DNA from 2 places in the Streptomyces sp. NPDC093097 genome. Region 2 is predicted to be linked to the other one. Evidence: riboswitches for the same ligand, from Rfam matches in the RefSeq annotation. Region 2 holds a riboswitch; the other holds the start of a gene.
What was found. A riboswitch is a leader RNA that binds a small molecule or an ion and turns the genes downstream of it on or off. The one in region 2 is predicted to bind cyclic di-AMP.
Positions count from the first base shown of each region.

Region 1: another riboswitch for cyclic di-AMP. It lies ahead of ACIQE0_RS36525 (M23 family metallopeptidase); the one in region 2 lies ahead of ACIQE0_RS14195 (transglycosylase family protein).

Region 1 covers NZ_JBIVOW010000036.1:18,872-22,493, reverse strand. The annotation lists gene ACIQE0_RS36530 (DUF2332 domain-containing protein) at 27-1,160, opposite strand; cyclic di-AMP (ydaO/yuaA leader) riboswitch at 1,565-1,730, shown strand; gene ACIQE0_RS36525 (M23 family metallopeptidase) at 1,742-3,055, shown strand; gene ACIQE0_RS36520 (aldo/keto reductase) at 3,170-3,622, shown strand, end outside.
Region 2 covers NZ_JBIVOW010000006.1:424,109-427,730, reverse strand. The annotation lists gene eno (phosphopyruvate hydratase) at 1-727, opposite strand, end outside; gene ACIQE0_RS14195 (transglycosylase family protein) at 938-1,636, opposite strand; cyclic di-AMP (ydaO/yuaA leader) riboswitch at 1,644-1,816, opposite strand; gene ACIQE0_RS14190 (transglycosylase family protein) at 2,065-3,054, opposite strand; gene ACIQE0_RS14185 (cytochrome P450) at 3,309-3,622, opposite strand, start outside.

The DNA of each region.
Region 1 (3,622 bases), on a different contig from region 2:
CGGCCCGCACGGGGCCGCTGGAGCGCCTACGGCCACGCGGACCGGAGCCAGTGCACGCTCTGGCCGTGCGGGCCCGTCAGGGCGACCGGGCGCTCGTCCACGGCGAGGGTCAGCAGCAGGCCGTCCTCGGGCCCCAGGGACCGGTGTTCCGGCGCGGTGATCCACGGCAGCACGCTGTGGTGCTCCTGGGAGATCCAGTGGCCCCCGCCGTTCCGTTCGGCGAGCAGCGACCGCACGAGGCGGGCGAACTCCTCGCGCCGGGCGGGCGGAAGGTAGTTCAGCACCGAGCTGTGGAAGACCACGAGCGTCGCCTCGGGCGGCGCCTGGGCGGCCAGCGCCGGCAGCTCGTCGACCAGGTCGCCGCGGACGAGGACGGGGCGGGGTGCGGTCCGCACCGCCTCGACGGCCGCCGTGAGCCGCGCCGCACGGGCCTCGTCGCCCGGCCAGACCAGGGCCCGCAGCCAGCGGAGGTCGTCCGCGTTCCCGACCGGGTCCAGCGGGTCCAGGTCGATGCCGCCGCGCCAGACGATCTCGGGCAGGTCGCCGGGCAGCGCCGCCGCACCGCCGTCGTCGCCGGGCACCGACCCGCTGGTGCGGCAGGTGAACGTGAGGGGGGACTCCGGTGCGCCCCCTTCGACGGCGGCGCTCCCGTGAGGGCCGCCCGTCCCGCGGCCCGCCTCCTGGACGTACCGGTAGCGGTACCGGTCCGGGTGCAGGCACAGCCCCGCCGACGTCCCGACCTCCAGGAGGGCCAGCGGCTGCGGCAGACGGGCCAGCAGCGGCAGCAGCGCGGCGCAGCGGGCCGGTTCGTTGGTCTGGGTGGAGCGCCGCACGATCACCGAGCGGACCTCATCCCAGTGCCGGACCGTCCACTCGCGCCAGCGCCCGTAGGCCACCGCGCCGCGCGGCCCCAACTCCGCGTGCGGGCCGTCGAGATAGCGCACCGCGGCGAGCAGCAGGTTCGGCTGCTGCTTGTTGCCGGCCGGCAGCGACCCCGAGAGCAGCTCGCAGAACTCGTCGTCCTGGCCGATCCGGGCGGTCAGCTCCTCGTGCGCGTCGGACCGCCCCCGCGCCTGTTGCCGGGAGAACTCCCGGTACCGATCCGCCACTTCCTGTGGGGTGTTGACGACGTTCCCGGTGTTCGTGACGTTGACGACCATGAGGCGACGTTACCGTCCTCACCCTCAGTGATCACGAGGCGTCCCTCCGCATAACAACTGACACACAATCATCGCGAGATCGTTTGGCGCGATGACGCCAACTCGCCCTGTTTGCGGCCGTACTGGGGGCAAAAGTCCACGCCAGGGCTCTTTGGGAGGGCGTGCGGAACCCCCGGGGATTCGTGGGAACGCTTGGATTTCCGCCGTCGTCTCTATTACTGTCCGATAACGGAGCGCGGTCGTCCCAGCCGTCGCAAGTGGCGGCGCCGCGCGCCGACGCCGAATCCCGTACGCACTTTTCCGCACCGCCAGAACGACCCTTGAGCCACCCCTGCACACGCCGGCCTCCCGCCCTGCCCGACCCGTGTCCACGACCCGCGTCGAGCCGCCCGGATCGACCGGTTTCGGGGAGCCTGCCGGATCCGCCTGGGATTGCCGGGAATTGAGTGGAGGGAACCGGGGAACCACCCTCTTGGGGTGAATCGGGCGCCTCCCGCCAGGCGGTGCCCGTAGGAGACCTTCCTGCTCCGAACCCGTCAGCTAACCCGGTAGGCGAGAAGGAAGGAAAGGAGTGCGCCCCCGTGGCGTCCAATAGGCCCGCCCCTCACGCTCCATCCGGCTACGGAGTCGGCGGCCCCGCCGACTTCGGCGGCCCGATCGGCTTCGCCGGCCCCGCCGGCCACGCCGCCCCCATTGGTCCCGGCGGCCCCGCCGAGCCCGGTGATCCCGTCGCGGAACCGGCCAGCGGGGCGCCGTTCGGCGCGGCGCAGCGCGGTGGAGTACCGCTCGACGGGGGGCAGCATCGTGCCGACCCGTCCCATGTCCCCTTCCCCTATGGAGAGTTGCCCGACGGGCGGCCGTCGGGTGACGGCTCGCTGCCCCCTGAGGGGACGCCCCAGGGGGCGTTGCCCGGAGGCGAGCCGGTCCACCGTCCCGAAGGGGACGGCGCCGGGGCGGAGTGGGTCTCGGGTGACGCGGTGGGCGTCGACGAGGAGACCTTCCGTTCCCTGCGCGGCAAGCACCGGGTGGCCAGGCAGCGCGGCAGCGGCCTGGCGCGCGGCGGTACGGCGCTGGGCGTCGGCGTGATCGCGGCGGTCGGCGCGAGCGGAGTGGCCGCCGCCGAGGGCCGGCCGCCGGTGCCGATCTCGATGCCGGACCCCGGCGGTGCGGCCGACGACGCCGCAGCGCACACCCCGGCGGCCGCCCCCCCGGCCACCACCGCGGACGCCTCCGCCCCCGCCGCCGCCCACCCCCGGCCCGGCGACACCACCCAGGGCACGGGCCCGGCCGAGGCGCTGCGCCACCGCATCCTCCAGCAGGGCGGCGGCCCGCAGGAGTCCGGAGCGCCCGAGGAGGAGGTAGCCGGCGGGCAGGCCGTCCAGGACGCGCCGGTGGGCCATGGCGCCGAGGAGCCGACCGCGACGGCGGAGAAGGCGACCGGCGAGGCGCCCGCGACGGCGGCCGCGGCCCCTGCGGCCGGCCAATCCGCCCACCGCGCAACGGACTTCGTCGCCCCGGTCGCCTCCGCCGCCCTCGCCACCGGCTTCGGGCAGATCAGCAACCGCTGGGCCGCGGACCACACCGGACAGGACTTCACGGCCCCAACGGGCACGCTGGTCAGGGCGGTTCACGACGGGACGCTCACCCAGGCCGGCTGGACGGGCGCGTACGGCTACCGCAGCGTCCTCACCCTCGACGACGGCACGGAGCTCTGGTTCTGCCATCTGTCCTCCCTGGTCAGGGCGTCGGGCCGGGTCCATGCGGGCGAGGTCATCGGCCGCGTCGGCGCCACCGGGCACGCCGCCACGCCGCACCTCCACCTGGAGGTCCGCCCCCACGGGGGCGCCCCGACCGACCCGGTGTCCTGGCTGCGCGACCGCGGGGTCGGCATCTGAGGACCAGGCCGGCCGCCCACCCCCCCGTGGGCGGCCGACCGCACCGCGGCGCGGAACGGGGAACAACTCCCCCCGAACGGGAAACAACTCCCCTTGCCCCGGCGTTGATAGGACATGAACGCACCACACGCCCAGAGCTCCACCGGCCACCCGCTCGGTTCGCTGACCGTCTCCCGGCTCTGCCTCGGGGGCAACGTCTTCGGCTGGACGGCCGACGAGGCCCAGTCCTTCGCCGTCCTCGACGCCTACGTGGCCGGCGGGGGGAACTTCATCGACACCGCCGACGTGTACTCGGCCTGGGTGCCCGGCAACAAGGGCGGTGAGTCCGAGACCGTCCTCGGCAACTGGCTCGCGTCCCGCGGCAACCGCGACGACGTCGTGATCGCCACCAAGGTCGGCGCCCACCCCGACCACAAGGGCCTGTCCGCCGCCACGATCAAGGCCGCCGTCGACCAGTCCCTGGCCCGGCTCCGCACGGACCGCATCGATCTCTACTACACCCACTACGACGACGAGTCGGTCGAGGTGGGCGAGTTCCTCACCGCCCTGGACGACCTCGTCAAGGCC
Region 2 (3,622 bases):
AGCCGGCCTGCTTGATGGCCTCCAGGATGAGGTCCAGGGCCTCGCGGTTGGAGCCGAGGTTGGGGGCGAAGCCGCCCTCGTCGCCGAGGCCGGTGGACAGGCCGCGCTCCTTGAGGACCTTCTTGAGGGTGTGGTAGACCTCCGCGCCCCAGCGCAGCGCCTCGGAGAAGGACTCCGCGCCGATCGGCGCGATCATGAACTCCTGGATGTCCACGTTGGAGTCGGCGTGCGAGCCGCCGTTGAGGATGTTCATCATCGGCACGGGCAGGACGTGCGCGTTCGGGCCGCCGAGGTAGCGGAACAGCGGCAGGTCGCTGGCCTCGGAGGCGGCGTGCGCGACGGCCAGGGAGACGCCGAGGATGGCGTTGGCGCCCAGGGAGCCCTTGTTGTCGGTGGCGTCCAGGTCGAACATCGCCTGGTCGATCAGCCGCTGCTCGGTCGCGTCGTAGCCGACCAGCTCCGGGCCGATCTGCTCGATGACGGCCAGGACGGCCTTCTCCACGCCCTTGCCGAGGTAGCGGTTGGGGTCGCCGTCCCGGAGCTCGACGGCCTCGAAGGCGCCGGTCGAGGCACCGGACGGAACGGCGGCACGGCCGGTGCTGCCGTCGTCGAGGCCGACCTCGACCTCGACCGTGGGATTACCTCGCGAGTCGAGAATTTCGCGGGCTACGACGACGTCGATGGACGGCACGTTGTCTCCTTCGGAGGTGTCTGGAGTTCTCGGCATGAGCCTAACGGCCTTGGACGGATCCGCTCGCCCGTGGCCCGCTCCACGGGTCCAAAAAACCCGGCAAGCAGCCCGAAATCCCAGTTCACGGGAGGTTTCCGCGCAGTGTTCGCTATGCGGGGAACGCCGTGGCGGGGCGGCACGCAAGAAGCCCCGCCACGGCGCGCTCGGGGGTACGCGCCGGGGCGGGGCAGCTCTTGCGGGTCAGGCTCAGATGCTGAGGTGCTGGCCCGGGAAGATCAGGTTGGGGTTGCCGCCGATGACGGACTTGTTGGCGGCGTAGAGCGCCTTCCAGTGGGTGCCGTGCGCCTTGGCGATCTTGGCGAGGGTGTCGCCCGACTTCACGGTGTAGGTGGCACCGGAGCGGTGCGAGTCCTGCGGGGCGGCCGGGCGGGACTGCTCGCGGACCGGGGCGGACTTCTTGGTGGTGCCCTGGGTCTGCTTGCGGACCTCGGCGCCCTGGGTCTGCTTGCGGAGCTCGGTGCCCTGGCTCTTCTTGACGGTGGCGCCGGAGGTGTCGACGTTGGCGGCCGGGCCACCGGCGGTCAGGTTGCCGGCGCCGGCGCAGCCCCAGGCACCCGGGCCCTGCATGGCGAGGAGCTTCTCGGCCACGGCGATCTGCTGGGCCTTGGTGGCCAGGTCGGCGCGGGCCGCGTACTGGGTACCGCCGGCGGCGGCCCAGCTGGAGTTCGAGAACTGCAGGCCACCGTAGTAGCCGTTACCGGTGTTGATCGACCAGTTGCCGCCGGACTCGCACTGGGCGACCTTGTCCCAGGTGGCGACGGAGGCGGCGGAAGCGGAGGTGGCGCCCATCAGCGGGACGGCGACGGCGGCGCCGGCGACACCGGCCAGGGTGGCGACGCGGACGGCCTTGGAGCTGCGGCGGTGCTTGCCCTTGTTGATCAGCATCGTGCGTTCGTTTCCTCACCGACGCCTACGAGGTGAGCTGTCGGGTTCGGGCCGTGTGAGCTGCCCGGCCGCGTGCACTGCTGCGCACGCGGCTTCACCCCAAGCCGGCTGACCCGCTTTCGCGGGCGGGGCCGGCACTTACCTTGGGTCCCCCGCTCCTGCCTTCGGCGCTTGCGCGTCGTCGACTCCGACCGCCGGCAGGACTCGGCGTGCGATCGAAGGGCCCGCTTTGGCGAGCGGTCCTGACCGTAAGCAAAAGCCCCTTGGTGTTCAAACCCCATCTTCTGAACCCAGTTGACCGTTTTTGATCACCGGGGAGGTTATTTCCGCAGGTAGGCACTGGTATGGAAACGGGGGACGGAGTTTCCCCCATCCCCCGCAACGAGAGCCATATCTCACTTTTACGAAACGCCCCGAACCTGCGGTAACTACCCCTGCGTCCGGCCGAGATCGAGCAACTGACCAGGCAGGATGAGGTCCGCGTCGGCGCCGACGACATCCCGGTTGCGGTCGTAGAGCGCGGGCCAGCCGCCGGGCAGGTCGTGGTGCTCGGCGATGGCTGACAGGTTGTCACCGGGGCGCACGCGGTAGTCGCCGGTGCCCGCCGGGGGCGTGCGGTGCGCGTCCCCGCCGCGGGAGGGGTGCCGGCCGCCGTCGCCGTCCCGGCCGCCGTCGGCACCCGTGCCGTCCTCCGGCGCACCGCGGTGCCTGCCGGCGGCGGGCGGCGTGGACGCCGGGCCCGACGGGTGGGCGGACGGGGTCCCGGAGGGCGCCCCGTGGGACGGCGTGGCCGGCCGGCCGGACGACGAGGGGGACGGGTCGGCGGACGAGGGCCCGGAGGGGGACGCGGAGTCCGCGGGGGCCGGGGTCGCCGAGGGCGCGTCCGGGGCGTCGACGCCGGTGTCGGCGTCCGCGTCGGAGCCGGAGCCGCTGCCGGGCAGGGTGGGCGTGTCCATGCCCGGGCCCGCCTGGCCCGGCTCTCCCGCCGTGCCGGAGGGGTCGCCGGCGGCCGGGGCGTCGTCCGCCGGGTCGTCGTGCGCGGGGTGGCTCGGCGACGGGCGCGGGTCGGGCCGGCTGGTGCTGCCCGGGTCCACGCCGGGCTTGCTGCCGCCCTTGGCCAGTCCGGCCTCCAGCGCGCAGCTGGGGAACGCGTCGGGGCCGCGGTCGTCGAGGATCGCCTGGGCCACGGCTATCTGCTGGGCGCGGCTGGCGAGGTCGGGGCGGGAGGCGTAGGCGGAGCCGCCGTAGTCGTCCCACATCTCCTGGGTGAGCTGGAGGCCGCCGTAGAAGCCGTTGCCGCTGGCGGAGCTCCACATGCCCCCGCTCTCGCACTGGGCGACGCGGTCCCACGTCGTGGTGTCGGCGGCCTGGGCGCCGCCCGCACTGAGCAACGGCAGGGCCAGGCCCGCGCCGGTCACTCCGACCGTGACAAAGATGGCCGGTGCTTGTCGGGGGCGACGGTGCCGGCCGTTCCCGGAACGCATGCGGTTGCCTTTCGCGCGGCGATTGGAGGTGCCGATCGGGGTCGGAGGGTTCGCCGTACGGCAGCCCCCGGCCGACCCGATCGCCGCTGGAAAGGTAACCGGGGTCACGCGCTGTCACAAGCCGGTGTAGCGCTTATCACGCATTGGTCACGCAGCTGACGTTCCGTCAACTATGGGCCCGTCCCTGGTCAGGACGGTTCGGGCGTGAACTCCACGGGAAGTGTGCGCAATCCGCGCATGATGAGCCCGCCGCGCCAGCGCAATTCGTCCGGTTCCGCCGCAAGTTGGAGATCCGGCAGCCGCGTCAGCAACGTCGCGAGCGCGGTCTGGCCTTCGAGGCGGGCCAGCGGTGCGCCGAGGCAGTAGTGGATGCCGTGCCCGTATCCCAGATGCGGATTGTCACGCCGCGTGAGATCGAGCACGTCCGGCTCGGTGAACCGGGCCGGGTCGCGGTCGGCGGCGGCCAGCACCACCAGCACCGGGTCCCCCTCGGCTATCCGCG